One region of the Paenibacillus sp. Y568 genome, then DNA from elsewhere that is predicted to be linked to it. Evidence: predicted binding sites of a transcription regulator. Region 1 holds the regulator's gene; each other region holds the start of a gene.
The links. Region 1 encodes LexA, which represses DNA repair genes until DNA is damaged. Its sites were predicted from a motif close to CGAACATATGTTCG; they were not measured.
Positions count from the first base shown of each region.

Region 2: AC1D7X_RS01615 (YhjD family protein) is a predicted target of LexA. The motif match lies at 4,573-4,586, and genes of this name have one in related genera.
Region 3: recA (recombinase RecA) is a predicted target of LexA. The motif match lies at 3,667-3,680, and genes of this name have one in related genera.

Region 1 covers NZ_JCAIUM010000008.1:143,246-149,842, reverse strand. The annotation lists gene AC1D7X_RS13325 (methionine gamma-lyase family protein) at 1-295, shown strand, start outside; gene AC1D7X_RS13320 (MerR family transcriptional regulator) at 376-786, shown strand; gene glnA (type I glutamate--ammonia ligase) at 830-2,158, shown strand; gene AC1D7X_RS13310 (pentapeptide repeat-containing protein) at 2,536-3,192, opposite strand; gene lexA (transcriptional repressor LexA) at 3,339-3,965, opposite strand; gene AC1D7X_RS13300 (LysM peptidoglycan-binding domain-containing protein) at 4,142-4,516, shown strand; gene AC1D7X_RS13295 (DUF896 domain-containing protein) at 4,615-4,818, shown strand; gene AC1D7X_RS13290 (hypothetical protein) at 4,845-5,378, shown strand; gene AC1D7X_RS13285 (HAD family hydrolase) at 5,403-6,197, shown strand; gene AC1D7X_RS13280 (FixH family protein) at 6,408-6,597, shown strand, end outside.
Region 2 covers NZ_JCAIUM010000001.1:319,360-325,956, reverse strand. The annotation lists gene recG (ATP-dependent DNA helicase RecG) at 1-1,917, shown strand, start outside; gene AC1D7X_RS01630 (stage VI sporulation protein F) at 1,981-2,268, shown strand; gene AC1D7X_RS01625 (YhjD family protein) at 2,388-2,888, opposite strand; gene AC1D7X_RS01620 (DNA polymerase IV) at 2,885-4,153, opposite strand; gene AC1D7X_RS01615 (YhjD family protein) at 4,155-4,523, opposite strand; purine riboswitch at 4,808-4,906, shown strand; gene guaC (GMP reductase) at 4,985-5,968, shown strand; gene AC1D7X_RS01605 (sensor histidine kinase) at 6,257-6,597, shown strand, end outside.
Region 3 covers NZ_JCAIUM010000002.1:203,953-210,549, reverse strand. The annotation lists gene rny (ribonuclease Y) at 1-1,397, opposite strand, end outside; gene AC1D7X_RS04050 (regulatory protein RecX) at 1,702-2,427, opposite strand; gene recA (recombinase RecA) at 2,537-3,598, opposite strand; gene AC1D7X_RS04040 (competence/damage-inducible protein A) at 3,815-5,089, opposite strand; gene pgsA (CDP-diacylglycerol--glycerol-3-phosphate 3-phosphatidyltransferase) at 5,229-5,816, opposite strand; gene AC1D7X_RS04030 (YajQ family cyclic di-GMP-binding protein) at 6,065-6,556, opposite strand.

The DNA of each region.
Region 1 (6,597 bases):
TCAAGCCATATCCTTCACAGGACCAGAGCATCTAATTGCCTTTGTACAAGGGATTCAACAAGCATCAGCAGTGGATAGTCATGTCGTTCCTGAACCATGGGACATGCCGGGATATGAACATCCAGTCATCATGGCAGCAGGTACCTTTATTCAAGGAGGTAGTCTTGAATTATCAGCGGATGCGCCCATACGAGATCCGTACATAGGTTATATGCAGGGTGGGTTAACCTATTCGCATGTTAAGTACGGTGTCCTTAAGGCGATTCAAACCATGATAGATAGAAAATTATTGTGAGTTTATCTAACATACCCTTGACACAACATATCATGAATTGTACAATGATAGATATTAGATCATTGGAAGGTTGATGAGTCATGGGTGATGAAATTCGTAGAAATATGGCTTTATTCCCGATTGGTATCGTAATGAAGTTAACAGATCTATCGGCAAGGCAGATTCGTTATTATGAACAACATCATTTGATTGTTCCTGCACGTACGGCTGGGAATCAACGATTGTTTTCTTTTAACGATGTGGAAAGATTGCTTGAGATTAAGGCCCTTATTGAGAAGGGTGTTAATATTGCTGGTATTAAGCAGGTCATGAACCCTGTGACGAAGGAATCTGAAGAAGCAACAGTCATTACACCAGATACTGAAGTTAAACGTAGGGAATTATCGGATTCACAGCTTCACCGTTTACTGAAACAGCAACTTGTAGCTGGTAAAAGACCGGGGCAAGTGTCTTTAATTCAAGGAGAATTGTCTCGGTTTTTTAATAAATAAATTAAGTAAGTAAGTATTTCCAGAAGAGAAAGGGAGAGGTTCTGTGAGTTATTCAAAAGAAGATATCCTAAACATGGCAAAAGAAGAGAATGTACGGTTCGTTCGCTTACAATTTACCGATTTGCTAGGAACGATTAAGAACGTAGAAATCCCTGTGAGCCAATTGAAGAAAGCCGTAGATAACAAAATGATGTTTGACGGTTCTTCTATTGAAGGTTATGTACGTATCGAAGAATCAGACATGTATTTGTATCCTGATCTTGACACATGGGTTGTATTTCCATGGGTAGCAGAAGATCGTATCGCGCGTTTGATTTGTGATATTTACATGCCAGACGGAACACCATTTGCTGGAGATCCACGTGGTATTTTGAAACGCAATTTGAAGGAAGCTGAAGAAATGGGCTATACATCCATGATGGTTGGTCCAGAACCTGAATTCTTCTTATTCAAAACAGATGCGAATGGTAATCCAACGACTGAATTGAATGACCAAGGTGGATACTTTGACCTTGCCCCTATGGATCTTGGTGAGAACTGTCGTCGTGAGATTGTTCTAACACTTGAAGAAATGGGATTTGAAGTTGAAGCTTCTCATCACGAAGTAGCTCCAGGTCAACATGAGATTGACTTTAAATATGAAGATGCTATCAAAGCGGCTGACCAAATACAAACGTTCAAATTGGTTGTTAAAACCATTGCTCGTGAGCATGGACTTCATGCAACCTTTATGCCTAAGCCTCTATATGGAGTGAATGGTTCAGGTATGCACTGTCACCAATCTCTCTTTAATGGTAATGAGAATGCGTTCTATGATGAAAGTGATGAATTAGGATTGAGCAAAACAGCTCGCCACTATATGGCTGGTGTTCTGAAGCATGCTCGTGCTTTTGCAGCGATCACTAATCCAACAGTCAACTCTTATAAACGTCTAGTACCTGGTTATGAAGCTCCTTGTTATGTAGCTTGGTCTGGTAGTAACCGTAGCCCAATGATTCGTATTCCTGCATCACGCGGACTAAGCACACGTGTGGAAGTACGTAATCCGGATCCTGCTGCTAATCCATACCTCGCACTTGCAGTTATGCTCAAAGCGGGTCTTGATGGAATCAAACGTGAACTTAAATTACCAGCGCCTATCGACCGTAACATCTATGTGATGTCGGAAGAAGAACGCATTGAAGAGGGTATTCCAAGTCTACCTTCAGATTTGAAGGAAGCATTGAATGAACTTATTCGTAGCGAAGTTATCACTTCAGCTCTTGGTGATCATGCTCTAGCTTATTTCTATGAGCTTAAAGAAATTGAGTGGGATATGTTTAGAACACAAGTTCACCAATGGGAACGCGATCAATATATGACGTTGTACTAGGTATTCTAAACCCTTGACGCTCTAAGCGTTGGGGGTTTTTCTTTTTGTGGGTATTTACTCATTTTGGAGCTATCGTCTTTGATTGCCCACAAAATGCCCACAAACTTTTAGATTTTTCAGGTTCGGTTTTTAGTTGCTAGATAGGGAGGGAATGTCGCCACGCAGACGTATATATTTTTTAGAGTAGACTAAGCAAGTAGTGATAAAACCAATAAGAATTATGGGAAACCATATGATACTCCAAGTAGAGGGAAGTACGTTCTTAAAGTAAGGACGCACTTCGTTATAACATGATGGCTTGTAAAGGATTTAATGTAGTGTACATATAATTACGGGGAATTGACTATATTTATATCATTATTTTCAATCTTTAAATCTCAATCTTTAATTACAAGTTCCAGCAATCCTGCAAATACATAAGCTTGGTTTCTTGAGATGGTACAACCCTTCAAATCATCCAGGTTAATACTTAATGAATTGAACTCACAGGTACTGAAGTCAATTCCTCCGTGTTTTGCACCCGAGAATTGAGATTGATCGATATCTGATTTCACAAAATTCACATTGCTAAAAGTAGAGTAACAATAGTCCGTGCTAGAGAATGAGCATTCATCAATGTTAACTTGTTTCATATTCGCAAACCTGAAATTTGCAAGTTCCCCCATACAGGTATGAAAAACAACATTTCGAAGTGTGGTCTCCGATAAATTTAATCCGATCATCTTACAGTTTCGAAATTCTGTTCTGTGGATGCTTGAGTTGCTGAAATCAGCATTAGAAAGATCACATTTATCGAATATCACATCGGTAAGCTCCAGATTAGAAAAATTAGAATTCGAAAAATTTACATTGGTGAAGAGAACTTCATCAAAAGTAACACGATCCAACTCAATATTGTCCATGAGGCAATCTTGATATCTACCTCGTTCAATGCATTCTCCATTGTGAATATCCGCTGCTAAAGCTGAGTTGTCTGGTAAATCCAACGGAATCTTGGGAGACTCTATCTTGACGGCTGGCTTCTTAGCTTTCATATGGGTTCCACCTCGATCTTAACAACAACACTCATATGTTGATACCTCCTGATTTTTTTCCCGACATTTACATAGAAAAGGACACAGCAGCAAGGTAGCAACCGTATCCTTTTCAAACGTCATTATGAAATGATTATAATAATAGCTTAATGAATGTCGCGGAAGAGTCCAACGACCTTACCGAGGATCGTGACATGATTTAAACGTAAAGCCTCGTAAGTTGGATTCTCGGGTTGGAGTCTGATATGATCCTTTTCTTTATAAAAGGTCTTGACCGTAGCTTCATCTTCCTCTGTCATCGCAACAACGATATCTCCGTTATCAGCCGTCTGTTGTTGACGAACGATTACAAAGTCTCCATCATGGATGCCTGCTTCAATCATACTATCTCCCATAACAGATAACATAAATACCTTCTCATCACCCACAAAATGTTGGGGTAGAGGGAAATAATCTTCGATATTCTCTGTCGCAGTAATAGGTACACCAGCAGTTACCTTACCGACAATAGGAACACGAGATACACTCTGGGTGAACATATGTGAATTCTCAGAGTCGTCTTGTCCTAAAATTTCAATCGCTCTTGGTTTCGTTGGGTCTCTTCGAATGAGGCCTTTCTTCTCTAGACGGTCTAGATGACCATGAACCGTTGAACTGGAAGCAAGTCCTACTGCTTCACCGATTTCCCGCACGGATGGCGGATATCCCTTAGTACGTACTTCGTTACGTATGAATTCTAATATAGCTTGTTGTCGGCTAGATATCTTCGACATATTGTACCCACCTCATTAAAGTGACTTTCGGGAAATTATAACATAGAACTTCCGTTCGCACAAACGTAGGTTCTAAATAATAGGGAACATCTGTTCTAAAATGTCTTGAACAAAACAAGTGTTCGTGTTATAGTTATTTCAAAGACAAGAACAAATGTTTGGGGGATGATGTTAATATGTTAAGATACAGTACTTACGAGAGTATTTATAAGGTGAATAGTGAATCACAAGTGCAAACACATACATACACATGGAGTGATAGAGTAAAGGGTTTGATCTCACAACAATTGATGAAGAAGATAATTTGTTTAATGCTATTATTTATAGTAGGCTGTACAGGTATGGTAAGTGTATTTGCTAATTCCACGAGTGAACTGCGGGAAGAGAAGCGTCTAATTATTCAACCAGGAGATACTCTTTGGGAGATTGCTCTGAATGAGAAACCTTCTAATATGGATACCCGAGTATATATTAAAGAAATAAGACATTTAAACGGATTATCTAACGGTGTAATAAGGGCTGGAGAGATACTGTCGTTACCACAATACTGAATTATTACTTACAATAGAGCTTGGTAAGGAGGAATCCTTGACAAGCTCTTTTTATCATGGCAAAGTTAGTACTGTTAGTCATGATTGGAGGAAGGTTTATGGATATAGACAACTTGGTACAACGTATTAATGAACTTGCCCAAAAGCACAAAACAGTTGGGTTAACAGAGGATGAATTGCAAGAACGTGCGAGTCTTCGCGAGAACTATCTTCAGAACATTCGGAGAAATTTCCGACAACAATTGGATTCTATTGAAATTGTTGATGAACCATCAAGTTCTGAACAAAAAGGTAATAAGTAAAGCTACATTATAAGGGGGACTAACGCATGGCTCGTTCGTGGGAGAGAATGGTAGAGAAGAATAAGAAAGAGCTTAATATGAAACGTAAGAAACAAGGACAATCGAGTATATCAACGACTGGATCCGTAGTAAGTGGAGATCGCTTTAAAGGACGTAAAATTATTTTTCCATTCGTATTAATTATGTTAGCCGTATTATATGGACTTCTTACATGGGCTTCGAGCACACTTCCCGAGCAAGAACAACAACAGACTAACGCTTTAATGAATTGGTTTGTAGTGGTTGCTTATATCGCGTTAGGTGTCATTTTGTATCTGAAACGTCCATATTTACTTGTCAATAAAGATAATCTACAAACACCTAAATTAAACAGAGTTCGAAGTGTACCGGCATCTGATATTACTAAGATTAAAGTTGCCAAAGGTTCGGTAGTGATTGAACAAAAGGGTAAAGGTGGGAACTGGGTATTTACACGTCTCCTTAACCGCTATGATGTTAATGCTATGGGAGAACGTTTGGAACAATTTGCAAAGGTCAACAATATACCTTTCGAAAAGTAATAGGCAAGGGAGAGAAGTAGAGAGATGTCGATAAATGCTGTTATATTCGATTTAGATGATACCTTGTTATGGGATGAACGCAGTGTGATGGAATCTTTTGAAGCTACATGTAACAAAGCTGCTGAAGCTACTGGAGTCGATCCTATCCAATTAGAAGAAGCTGTTAGAAGCGAAGCGCGAACACTATATGAGTCGTATGAGACATATTCTTTTACAACCAAGATTGGTATAAATCCTTTTGAAGGTCTGTGGGGGAACTTTACGGGTGGAGAACAGACTGAATTTCGTCAATTAGAAAAGTTAGTTCCTCTGTATCGGAAAGAATCTTGGAGACTTGGTCTGTTGAAACTTGGTATCGATGATGAGAGTTTAGCAAAAGAACTATCTGATCAGTTCGCAGCGGAACGACGTTCCCGGCCACATGTATATGAGGAAACGTTTAAAGTGCTAGATGAATTACGCGGAAAAGTGAAATTGCTCTTATTAACAAATGGATGTCCAGCATTACAACAGGAGAAGTTAGACGGCGTTCCAGAACTTACTCCTTATTTCGATGAGATCATCATCTCAGGAAATTTCGGACAAGGTAAACCGGATGTATCTATCTTTAATCATGCACTCTCTATTTTAGGTGTTAGTAAGGATCAAGTCCTTATGGTTGGGGATAAATTAACGACTGATATTCGTGGGGGTCTAGCTGCTGGGATTCAGACGGTATGGATTAATCGAACTGGAAAAATTTCTGATCCTGAAATCACTCCGAATTTCGAAATTGACCATTTATCTCAACTGCATCAGATTATCACTCAATTCTCTTAAAAGATCTTAATTAGCCTATTCTCTGTTTAGACAGAAGAAGGGGCTTTTTTTGAATATAAGAAAGGTTATTACGTATGACAAATGTCACAATATTGTGAATAAATCACTCGTTCTAAACTAGTTTGGGCTTTATAATACTGTTATGTGACTTATAGTGTATGTTCAAATTAATATTTATCTGCGGCTGTAACAAGAAAGGTAGGGGAAAACATGAGAAGAACATTAGCGGGGCTGGGTTTATTTATGCTACTTCTATTAGTAGTTGTTGGATGCAGTAATCATAATACCAATCATGCGGGGATGGATATGGAGAGCAATGGATCATTTTCTCTCGTGAACGTAGAACTAAACATTCAACCTAATCAAGTTAAAGTGAATGAGAAAGTTGTGATTGAGGCTG
Region 2 (6,597 bases), on a different contig from region 1:
TATCGTCTTCGTTCTTTAAGTGCAGTTCAGAGTGGAGATAAAATCACCGTACAGGCTAAAGTAATGGGGATACCTGTGCTGCAACGTTATGGTACCAAATCACGCTTGAGCTGCAAGATGATGGCTGAAGATCTGATGTTTACTGCGACATGGTTTAACCGTCACTTCTTACGTGATCAATTGACAGCTGGTCGCGAGATTGTATTGAATGGCAAATGGGAACAAAGACGAATGCAATTAACGGTATCTGATTCGGAGTTCCCAGATCAAGGGGTAAAGCGGAGTGGTTCGCTACAACCGGTCTATTCTGTAGGAGCTAAGATTACACAGACGTGGATTCGTAAAATCATAGGACAAGCATTAGAACAATATGGCGATATGATTCCAGAGATTCTTCCTCAGGAGATTCTGCAGAAGTATCACTTCTTACCGCGTAAAAAGGCAATCTTAATGATCCATCAGCCTGAGGACACGAAGGAAGGACAACAAGGCCGGCAACGGATGGTGTACGAGGAGTTATTCTTATTTCAGTTGAAGATGCAAGCTTTCCGAGCTTTGACGAGAGGTCGGATGGACGGCGTAGTACATACTATGGAGAATGCTGTGGTGCGCGAGTTTGTTAGGAGTCTACCTTTTGAACTGACTGATGCTCAGAAGAAAGTGGAACTTGAAATATTGCGTGATATGCGAGCGACGTATTGTATGAACCGATTGCTTCAAGGGGATGTTGGATCTGGGAAAACAATCATTGCAGCCATTGCTCTATACTCTACAGTGCGTTCGGGATTTCAAGGTGCGCTGATGGTACCTACCGAGATACTAGCCGAGCAACACTTGCGATCATTAGTCCGATTGTTCGAACCTTTTGGAATTTCAGTCGGCTTATTGACAGGTAGTGTAACGGGACGTAAGCGTAAGGATCTGTTAGCATCACTACAAATGGGAATGGTTGATGTGGTCGTTGGAACGCATGCTTTGATACAAGATGAAGTATTCTTCCGTAACCTAGGGTTAGTTGTTACGGATGAGCAACATCGTTTTGGAGTGAATCAGCGTAGTGTGTTACGACGTAAAGGCTACAACCCGGATGTATTGACCATGACGGCGACACCCATCCCACGTACACTAGCTATTACGGCCTTTGGTGATATGGATGTCTCTACCCTTACAGAACGCCCTAAGGGACGTATACCCATCACTACGTACTGGGTGAAGCATAGCCTGATGGATAGAGTGCTTGGACTTATTGCGCGTGAAGTGGATCAAGGTCGCCAAGCGTATCTGATCTGTCCGTTGATTGAGGAATCAGAGAAGTTGGACGTGCAGAATGTAATTGATCTTCATATTCAGATGCAACAGGCTTTTCCTACTTATCGTGTGGGGTTGTTACATGGACGAATGTCACCCGCAGAGAAGGAAGAAGTTATGCAGGCCTTCAACCGAAATGAAGTCAATCTACTTGTATCGACAACGGTGGTTGAAGTAGGAGTCGACGTTCCTAACGCCACGCTTATGATTATTATGGATGCTGACCGATTCGGGCTGTCTCAGTTGCATCAGTTACGTGGGCGTGTGGGACGGGGACAGCATGCATCCTTTTGTGTCTTAATTGCTGATCCCAAATCAGAAGTAGGACAAGAACGGATGAGAGTCATGACGGAGACCGATGATGGATTCGAAGTATCTCGCCGTGATCTTGATTTACGTGGACCGGGAGACTTCTTCGGCACGAAGCAGAGTGGACTACCCGATTTCCGACTAGCCGATATGGTAAGTGACTTTGGTGTATTGGAACAAGCACGGGATGATGTAGCTACATTGGTGGGAGATGCTTCTTTTTGGACATCAACCTCTTATGAAGCACTTCGGCACTATCTACAACGAGAAGAGGTTTTCCAAGAAAATCTGATTGATTAGACACATTAGACAAGCCTACCGTCATATACTGAGAAAGGTTGAATTGACGGGAGGTGCCAATCTTTGGGTTATCAGCAGTATGGAATCAGCCCACAGTTAGTAGAGCGGATTAAACTTAAAATGAAGAATCCAACGACAAAAGAGCGTGTCAAAGACCTAATTGATGGTGTCACTAAGCAGGATTTACAGAGTGGTCCTAAGGTACAGAAGTTAGTGAAAACAACAGCGAGCCTTGTAAAGGAGAAGCTCACTCCTGCTGAAGAAGAACAAATTGTCCGCTTTATCATGAGTCAACGTATTGATCCCAATAATACGTTCCATCTTATTAAGCTGTGGAGCATGTTTCGGTAGTTCAATAGTACTTAGATCGTTGAAGAACCCTCGTGGATACCAAACCCGAGAGGGTTCTTTTTTTAATATTAGACTCCCATACAGCTACGCGGCATCACTGAGCATAAGTTACGCTTGAATCAATGTGACATGGCGGTCTCTTTCATATCTGTAGCTAGCTTTCTCACATAACGTCCAATTCTAACGCTGACCTCAGCTCGCATATAGTCTTTAGTCATCGTAAATCGATCCTCTAATCCGCGACAAGTATAGCGATAGGTGAGTTCGGAATCATTCTTGGTGTCTTCAAATATGCGAATATTTCGTTCGAATAGATTCTTTTTAGATTGTTGCATATCCTTTCGGATATGGTTGGCTAGTACTTTGGCCGCTGTGGAGTACAATAACTTAAGCATTTGAGGGGAGATTTCTACTTCAAGGATTTTTTTCTCAATAATGTGGAGTGTGACAGGAAGAAGGACGTATTCACGCATCATCTCCATTTCCTTTTTTGTAAGGGGTTCTTTAGATTGGGGAGTAGTGTCATTCTGAATGGACATGGCTAACGATTGTTCTTTATGTTGAGGAAGCATCATACGACTGGATTCCCATAATCCGTTGCCTTCTAGTTTTTTACTCATTTATAATGACCTCCAATTTTATGACTTCTTTCAAATGCCTGGCCTGAAGCTGTTAGTGATGAGGCTCTTATAATAGCTGCACTGCCATAACGATCTTTTATCGTATCGGTCACTTTATCTAAGGCGCGTAACTTGATCTGGTCTTCAAATAGAGTCAATTGATATTCCTGGTCAGATGCAAAGTTACTAAGGGTAATCCCAATGCGACGAACAGGAAGTGTATTCCAATACTGATAAAAGAGTGTTTTGGCAGCTTCGTAGACGACGTTCGTGTTATTGGTTGGATCAAGCATCTTCATTTGCCGAGAGAATCCTGTAGGATCTTCATAAGGGCTACACGTGCAACTTACTGAAATGACGGAACCCATATAGCCTTTACGTCGACAATCGCGACAGACTTCTTCTGTGAGTTCTAGAAGTATCGTATTCACATCATCCGATTCGGCATAGTCTGTAGGTAAAGTAATCATATGACCGACTGATTTGGGTGCTGTATTAAAAGTACCGGGTGTCACAGGGGAGTCATCTAGACCATTAGCCGTTCGCCACATGACCTCGGCATGAATATCACTTTGTTTGCCGAAGCGCGCTCGAAATCTCTCTTTTAAGCGGGGTAAAGGTGTTCTTGCAATATCCCCAATGGTATGCATTCCGAGACGTAAGAAGTGGGAAGTCATGCGAGATCCAACTCCGAACATTTTGTTTATAGGCTGTGACCATAATAACGTTTCAATGTCTGATTTAGGTAAGGTGAAAATGCCACTCTCGTTCTTTTTTGCCCATATGTCAGTTGCGATTTTGGACAGTATTTTGTTAGAGCTAATGCCTACCCGTATGTTCACCCCCGTTTGTTTAAGAACCTTCTGTTGTAACGATTGGGCTATTCTGACAGGATCCCCGAAGATACCTAGACTTCCGGTGACATCCAGAAACTGCTCATCGATAGAGAATATCTCTACGAGGTCGGTATACTCCTTATAAATTTGAGTGATCATAAGTGAAACATCGATATAATGCTGCATCCGTGGACGCATGACGACAAGATCAGGGCACTTGTTCAGGGCTTCACCTAATCGTTCTGCTGTCGTGACTCCGAAGCTCTTGGCTATAGGACAGGCAGCTAGAATAATACCTGAGCGACGCGCGGGATCACCGGCTACAGCCACAGGTCTGTTCTTGTATTGAGGATGTTCGACTTTCTCTACACTAGCGTAGAAACTTTGGCAATCTGCCAGGAAAATAACCCGTTCACGTTGATCGCTCATATTAACCGCCTCCACGTAAACTCATAAGCATGGTGAATACTTCTGCTTTTATTAGACTTCTCAACATATTGAAATGATGGATATAACCACGAACTTTATATTCAACCTCAATGCCGAGTGTATTCATGTCTGTATTCAAGATGCTAATATGTCGCTGTTTCATTTGGTTCCTAAGGTTCTGTAATCGAGGGTAGATGGATTGCTCAACATCTCTCAGATGACAGATAACATAGTTATATACAATTTTGTCTTTATAGATCGTTAAATGGTCAATATCCCTTGCTAACATATCGAGCAATACAGGGAGCAGGGTATATTCCTTGATAATTTGAATATCTTCTTCTGTTTCTATACTTGGATTAACATGCATATTTCAACACCACCACAATGGGAACGTATATTCTTGTTTTATTATACACCGAACATGAGTTCGTTATGCAAGTGTATTTTTTGGAAGTGAGTTAATCTGAATCTAAAGAGTGTATCGGCTGAAAAAACGGAAAATATATATTGATTTCATTTAGCCCTCCCATTTTATGAAAAAGGGATTTTTTTGATGATATTGTTCAAATTCATTTTAATTATCGATCTAAACCCGAATAATAAACATTTACTTGTAATAAAAGTTCGTTTATAATCAAACTTGTGTTTAAAAATTAATTATTTAACAGCATTCGTATATTCTTAGAATATGGTCTAAGAGTCTCTACTAGGAGCCTAATAATCCTAACTACGAATGGGTGAGATTACTCTACCCATTTATAGTTAGGATCCTTTTTTTTGTTGCTTTAGCCAAAATGACTAATAATCTTTCTTTAAGGAGTGTATATCATGGAAAAAGTATTTGATTATGAAGATATTCAGTTAATACCTGCTAAATGTGTGGTTAACAGCCGTTCTGAGTGTGATACAACTGTGACATTAGGAGGCCATCAATTTAAACTTCCTGTTGTGCCAGCCAATATGCAAACAATCATTGATGAAAAGATAGCCCTTTATCTTGCTGCAAATAAGTATTTTTATATTATGCATCGTTTTGAGCCAGAAAAGCGGCTGTCATTTGTAGAGGATATGCAGGCAAAAGGTTTCTACGCTTCAATTAGTGTTGGAGTGAAAGAAGAAGAATATCAATTCATTGAAGAGCTTGTAAAGGCAGGGCTTACACCTGAATTCATAACGATCGACATTGCACATGGTCATTCAAATGCTGTCATTAATATGATTCAGCATATTAAAAAAAACCTACCGAAGAGCTTTGTCATTGCTGGTAATGTGGGTACTCCTGAATCTGTGCGGGAACTTGAGAATGCCGGTGCTGATGCGACAAAAGTTGGGATTGGACCAGGTAAAGTATGTATCACAAAAATTAAAACAGGATTCGGGACTGGAGGCTGGCAGTTGGCAGCACTTCGTGGGTGTGCAAAGGCAGCAAGTAAACCGATTATTGCTGATGGTGGAATACGAACACACGGTGATATAGCCAAATCAATCCGTTTCGGTGCATCGATGGTCATGATTGGCTCTCTTTTTGCCGGACATGAAGAATCACCAGGCGAAACTATCGAAAAAGATGGAAAGTTTGTTAAAGAATATTTTGGCTCTGCTTCTGAATATCAAAAAGGTGAAAAGAAGAACGTAGAAGGTAAGAAAATGTACGTTGAGCATAAAGGCTCCTTACAGGATACGCTAACTGAAATGGAACAAGATCTTCAATCTTCTATTTCGTATGCTGGTGGAACTACTGTAGACTCCATTCGTCACGTAGATTATGTTATTGTCAAAAACTCTATTTTTAATGGTGATAAAGTATATTAAAGCCGTATTTAAAGAAATATTCTCATCAATTATGAAAATCGGAGCTCTTTCCATTTAGGAAAGAGTTTTTCTCAATATATGGAGCGTAAAAAAAGTTGCGATTGATCTATCTGTAATTGTAGTAGTGCACGGATTGGTGGTCAGGCATTGTTCTACAATTCTCTTAGCGGATAATTAATAAACATGTTATATTATGACAGAAAGGGTTGTAAGCCCTTACTTATTCAGATACGAGTGAGATTATTCTATGATCTCATGACGTGGAGAGGAAGAGGCTATGTGCGGCGAATGCTATTGTGGTTAAAGTTAAATAAGCTGCGGAATCAAATGTTGCTTGGTTTTCTTGCTGTTATGCTCATCATTCTGACATTTGTCGGGGGGATAACATTTCATTCAGTCTCGACGATGCTCAAGAACAACGCGGAGAAGCATATTCAGCAAACTGCGGTTCAGGCCAACGGCCGCCTGGAAGGTATTCTCGAACAGATCAATTCTCTGACGACGTTAGTATCGACCAATGATTATATCCAGCAACTGCTTTTACGTGATATAGAGGGTCAGAGCGCGACCTTTACGGAACGGCAGGCGTTGCCAACCATTATTAATCTAGTCCAAATGTATACCGACGG
Region 3 (6,597 bases), on a different contig from region 1:
ATTACGCGAACTTCACGTCCGGCTTGAATAGCAAAGGATTTCTCCACACCTTCAAATGATTCAGCGATCGCTTCCAACTTTTCAAGACGCTTAATGTAAGTCTCCAATGTTTCTCTACGTGCTCCTGGTCTAGCAGCTGACAAGGCATCTGCTGCACCAACCAACATAGCAATGACAGATGTTGCTTCGACATCACCATGGTGTGAAGCAATACTGTTGATAACCACTGGATGTTCCTTGTATTTCTTCGCTAGTTCCACGCCAATTTCAACGTGTGACCCTTCCACTTCATGATCCAGCGCTTTACCGATGTCATGCAATAATCCGGCACGTTTAGCCAGAACGATGTCTTCTCCAAGCTCTCCTGCCATAAGTCCAGTTAAGTATGCAACTTCCATGGAGTGCTTGAGGACGTTCTGACCATAGCTTGTACGGAATTTCAAACGACCCATAATTTTAATTAGATCAGGATGTAATCCATGTACACCTACCTCGAAGGTAGCTTGTTCACCATACTCACGTATCCGTTCATCCACTTCTTTACGGGATTTCTCAACCATTTCCTCAATACGTGCAGGGTGAATTCGACCATCTGCTACTAATTTTTCTAGAGCAGTACGAGCGATTTCTCGGCGAATTGGATCAAATCCAGAAAGAATAACAGCTTCCGGCGTATCATCAATAATGAGGTCAATTCCTGTGAGAGTTTCAAGAGCACGAATATTCCGACCTTCTCGTCCGATAATCCGCCCTTTCATCTCTTCATTCGGAAGTGTTACGACAGAAACCGTAGTTTCTGCGACGTGATCGGCTGCACAGCGTTGAATAGCCAATGTAATAATTTCACGTGACTTCTTATCTGCTTCTTCTTTCGCTTGCTGCTCAATGTCTTTAATCATTTGTGCAGTTTCATGACGAACTTCTTGTTCTACATTAGTCAAAATAATGCTCTTAGCATCTTCTGTAGTCAAATTCGAAATTCGTTCTAATTCTGTTACTTGGCTCTTATAAATCGTATCAATTTGTTGCTGGGTTTCTTCAATTCGTTTCTCTTTGTTCGCCACTTGTTCTTCTTTACGTTCTAACGCTTCCAATTTTTTATCCAGCGACTCTTCTTTTTGCAACAATCTACGTTCTTGCCGTTGAATTTCATTACGGCGTTCACGAGTGTCCTTTTCAGCCTCGGACCGAATTCTATGGACTTCATCCTTAGCTTCTAGTACCGTTTCTTTCTTCACTGCTTCTGCTTCCTTCTTCGCGCTCTCCACGATATGAACGGCAGCTTCTTCAGCACTGGAAATCTTAGCTTCTGCAATAGATTTGCGAATAAAATAACCGGCGAACCCAAAGATCACGGCTACGAAGAGAACGATCAAGACCCAAATCACGGTATCCATCCTGTTCACCTCCTCGTTTGTTCCTCCAAGGAATCCTTGGAATTTTTCTACAGTTGTCATTCAATTACTACACATCATACTCAATCGCTTATCAACACTGATCATTTGTACATATTCACATGCACTGTCCGCCAACTACTGACGATAAATTCATTGATATGAATTAGCTCAATAAAATCTTTCATAAGAAAGAACCTCTTTTGGAAGGAAAAAGATTCTCTATACGATTATAGATTCTCTTACATTTTAGTATTTGTGAAAAGATATTGTCAAGGGAATCACTCTTAATCCCATGTATTCTTATTTATTCAAACTCAAAATGATCATCATCTACATCCTCAATTTCCTCTTCTTGTATCACTTGATTTAAAACTCGTCTAACGTGCTCGCCAGAGAAACCGCGTCTCATAAGGTATGAACCCGTCTTTCTTTTCTTATCTAATGTTTCACCTTTGGCATGACTCCACTTTTTTCTTCCTAAAATAAGTGCACTCTCATATTCTTGATCAGAGCTGACTCCATCAAGTGCTTCCGTAATTAGCGTTTTATCTATACCTTTTTGTCTTAGTTCCTGCCTAACCCATGCTTTTCCCTTGCGTTGGCTTGTAATTCGCTGTTCTACCCACTGTTGGGCATACATTGCATCATTTACTAAACCCTCACGACTTAAACGTGCTAACACATCCTCTATGACTTCCTGTGACGTCTCCTTCTGCTTCAGTCTAATCTCTATCTCTTTACTCGTTCGTGACTTTCTCTCTAAATACTTAAGTGCCTGAACATATCCCTGTTGCTTCTCATCAACCAGTATAATTTCTTCTAGCTCCTTTTTCCAAAAGGAATTTCCTGTGATCATCCTATATTTAATCATGACATCCTCATGAATCGACAGTACATATTGTCCAAAAGATATAAGATATCGATATTTCTGCTTGGGTTCGCGTTCCACCTTTGTAATGATCAATTCTTGATCATCGGGGAACAAGGAAACAGCGTTCTCCTCTTGTAGATCGTCATTCCATTCTTCCATTGATTACATCTCCTCACTTTCCCTCAGAGAAATTATAAACAAGACAAAGGGCACCCTATGTATTCCACATATGGGTGCCCTACCAAATCAGAGTACAATTATTTAGAATCTATTCCATTTCTAGCAGTTCTTGTTCTTCCAACTCTTCTTCTTTTTTCTCTGATGCAGTAGGAGGAACGACAGCATTAGTTAAATTGCTAGCTTCACGAATTTTCTTCTCAATAACATCAGAAATCTCAGGATGATCCTTCAAGAATTGTTTCGCATTCTCACGACCTTGACCTAAACGCTCGCCTTCGTATGAAAACCACGCACCGCTCTTGTTTACGATGTCCATATCCGTACCAATATCAATGATGCCTCCTTCTTTCGAAATCCCAAGACCGTACATCATATCGATATCAGCTTGTTTAAACGGAGGCGCTACTTTATTCTTCACCACTTTAATTTTCGTACGGTTACCTATAATGTCGTTACCGTTCTTAATACTTTCTACTCTACGCACATCTAAGCGAATCGTGGAGTAGAACTTCAAAGCCCGTCCACCTGGAGTAGTCTCAGGATTACCGAACATCACACCAATCTTCTCACGAAGCTGATTAATGAAGATCGCCGTTGTTCCCGATTTATTAATAACGCCTGAAAGTTTACGCAAAGCTTGAGACATCAGACGGGCTTGTAAACCCATGTGAGAATCTCCCATCTCGCCTTCAATCTCTGCCTTTGGTACCAACGCAGCAACAGAGTCAATGACAATAATATCCACCGCTCCACTCCGTACAAGAGCTTCAGCAATCTCAAGTGCTTGTTCACCTGTATCCGGTTGAGATAGAAGCAATTCATCGATATTAACACCCAAATTGCTGGCATATTTAGGATCCAACGCATGTTCCGCATCAATAAATGCCGCTGTTCCACCAACTTTTTGAGCCTCAGCAATCGCATGTAAAGCTACAGTCGTCTTACCTGATGACTCTGGGCCGTATACTTCAATAATACGACCTTTTGGAAAACCACCCACGCCAAGTGCAATATCCAATGCCAAAGATCCACTGGAAACAACCTCTACCTGCATGTGTGTTGATTCACCTAACTTCATAATAGAACCCTTACCGAATTGTTTCTCTATTTGACGAAGCGCTACATCCAGCGCTGCACTACGATCTGACAATAGACTCACATCCTTCAATATTTATAATATAATGATACCTTGTTTTAAGACGTTTGCCAAGCATTTTTCGAACATACATTCGTTTTTTTGAGTCATCTATTCCCCTTCCCCTTTTTGTTACGGGTCTTTAGGATAGAAAAAGAACCGTAGCAAAATATCTGTTTTGCTACGGTTCTTCCGTATAATTTACAGTATACTACTATCTATATTAATCATTCAACTATCTTGTTGTAGCTTATCATTTTGCATTAGAGCACGCCACAGACGATACAACAAGCTTTTAACTGTACGGAGCCGAATAGTCTCTCGGTTACCTTTTAAATCAAGTTCAAAAACCTCTGTTTTCTTACCACGCTGTGAAATGGCAATATATACCATGCCAACGGGTTTACGCTCAGAATATGCTGGACCAGCAACCCCTGTAACAGACAATCCAAAATCTGTATCCGTAATCATTCTAACTTGCTCGGCAAGGACTTGTGCAACTTCTGCGCTTACTGCTCCTGGAGCTTCATCTCCTTCAAGAAGGTCATGAGGCACGTTTAGTAGCTTTTCTTTCATCGCATTGGAGTAACACACGATTCCACCAAGAAAAATAGTAGCACTACCAGGAACCGATGTAATTCTCTCCATCAATAGACCTCCAGTACAGCTTTCCGCTGCACTTACAGTTAATCCCAGATCAGTCATCAGATCTACAATAGTCTTCTCAATGGGAACATCTTCAGAAGCATACAAGTATTCCGGAAGTAACGACTGAATTTGTTTTTCCAATTTGTTAAGCTTAACCATCGCATCCTTTTCACTAGGAGCTTTTGTAGAAATCCGAACGGTTACTTCACCCTCTTTTGCATAAGGAGCTATGGTAGGATCATTCTGATTCTGGATTAAGTCTAATAGTCGATCCTCAAGAAGGGATTCTCCAATACCCGCAAACTTTAACATCGTTGAATAGATCGGAGTTTCATTCGTTAGAGCATGTTGCAAGAGCCAAGGCTTGGCCTGTTCATGGAACATAGGGGCCATCTCTTTTGGTGGTCCAGGTAGAATGATATAGTGCTTGCCTTCATGTGAAAGTGCATTTCCTACTGCAAGACCTGTTACATTCTCGAGAGGTGTACTTCCTTCAATGATTAATGCTTGTCTTCGGTTATTCTCTGTCATAGGTACTTGACGATTGGCAAAGAACTTAGCTACATGATCCATAGACAAACGGTCAATATGTAATTTCCGTCCCAATAGGGCGGCCAGAGCATCCTTAGTTAGATCGTCTTGTGTAGGACCAATACCACCTGTTAATACAATAATATCTGCACGCTCACTTGCTAATTGAATGGATTCCTGGAGCCTTGTTAGATTGTCACCCACGACCGTTTGGAAATAAACATCGATTCCAATGGCCGCCAACTCTACGGATAAGAATTGCGCATTGGTATTCACAATCTGTCCTAACAGTAATTCTGTTCCTACCGCAATGATTTCTGCCTTCATATCTAAGAACCTCCACTTCACACTTCAATAAGTTCCACAAAAACAGCCTACATCGTAGAATCATAAATGCCGTACTTTAAGAAAAGACAATAGGAAAAAATCCCTACTGCCCCAATTTCAGATATGAATGATTCCAATGTTAACTGTTAGACATATTCAATAATGTCTTATTCTTAACAAAATAATCAATTCCAGAATACAACGTGATCAAACCAGCAGCCCAAGTAGCTATAATATCAAATGGAACATCGATAAACTCGAATGGAAAGTTGTTAATCAGCATAGCAATGATCGCTACAATCTGAATAACCGTTTTGACTTTACCCCATGCACTAGCGGCGACTACCTTCCCATCCAGCAATGCAATCTGACGAAGTCCAGTAACAGCGAATTCACGACTAATAATGATAATGGCGATCCAACTGTCGCATTTCCCCATCTCAACTAATGAAATAAGAATAGCTGCTACCAGCAACTTATCTGCCAGAGGATCTAGCAGTTTGCCCAGATTGGTTACCATATTATTCTTTCGAGCAAGATAACCATCAATACCATCCGTACTGGCTGCAATAATGAAAATAATTACTGCGATCAGTTGGTTATAAGGCAATTGATAAGAATGCCATACGATCGGGTCCGGATAAAAGTTAAAGTCAACCATTAAAAACACCATCATAACAGGAATTAGAAGTATTCTAGCTACCGTAATACGATTGGGTAAATTCACAGGATAACCTCCCTGTCTTCAGTCTTTGAATCCGCCAAACGTATCTTGCAACTAAATGTCAAATTCTCGAGTCTCTCTGTCATTATCCATGCTCCCCCAATGATATAACCCAATATTCCTTAATTTATCTTTACAAGTATAATATATGGGTTATACAGTGTCAAAAAGGCATGAACCCACATTGCTGATCTATTATTTTATATAAGCATTTACAAGAGCTACTACCATGTCTTGATCCTAATACATCTTTACTTTACGTTTGTAAACTGAAGATCCAACGAAAGATCTGCTTTACGTAACAGCTGCATAATGGCTTGCAAATCATTTTTACTCTTACCCGTAACGCGAATTTGATCCCCTTGAATCTGACTCTTCACTTTTAATTTGGAATCACGAATCAACACATTTATCTTCTTAGCATTATCCTGATCAATTCCTTGTTTCAACGTTAATTTCTGACGAACAGTTCCCAACGAAGCCGGTTCGATTTTTCCGTACTCCACATTCTTCAGTGTTAATCCTCGTTTCACCATTTTGGATTGAAGGATATCAATAACTGCATTTAGTTTAAATTCATCATCGGAGATAATTACAAGTGTATCTTTGTCCAATTTCAGGCTACTCTTACTCCCTTTAAAATCGAACCTTGTTTCAATCTCTTTCTCCGCTTGGGTAAGGGCATTGTTCATTTCTTGCAAATCAAATTTGGATACAATATCAAAAGAATTTTCCGAGCTCATCATCCCACGTCCTCTCTATCAACTTACCAGTCATAATATAT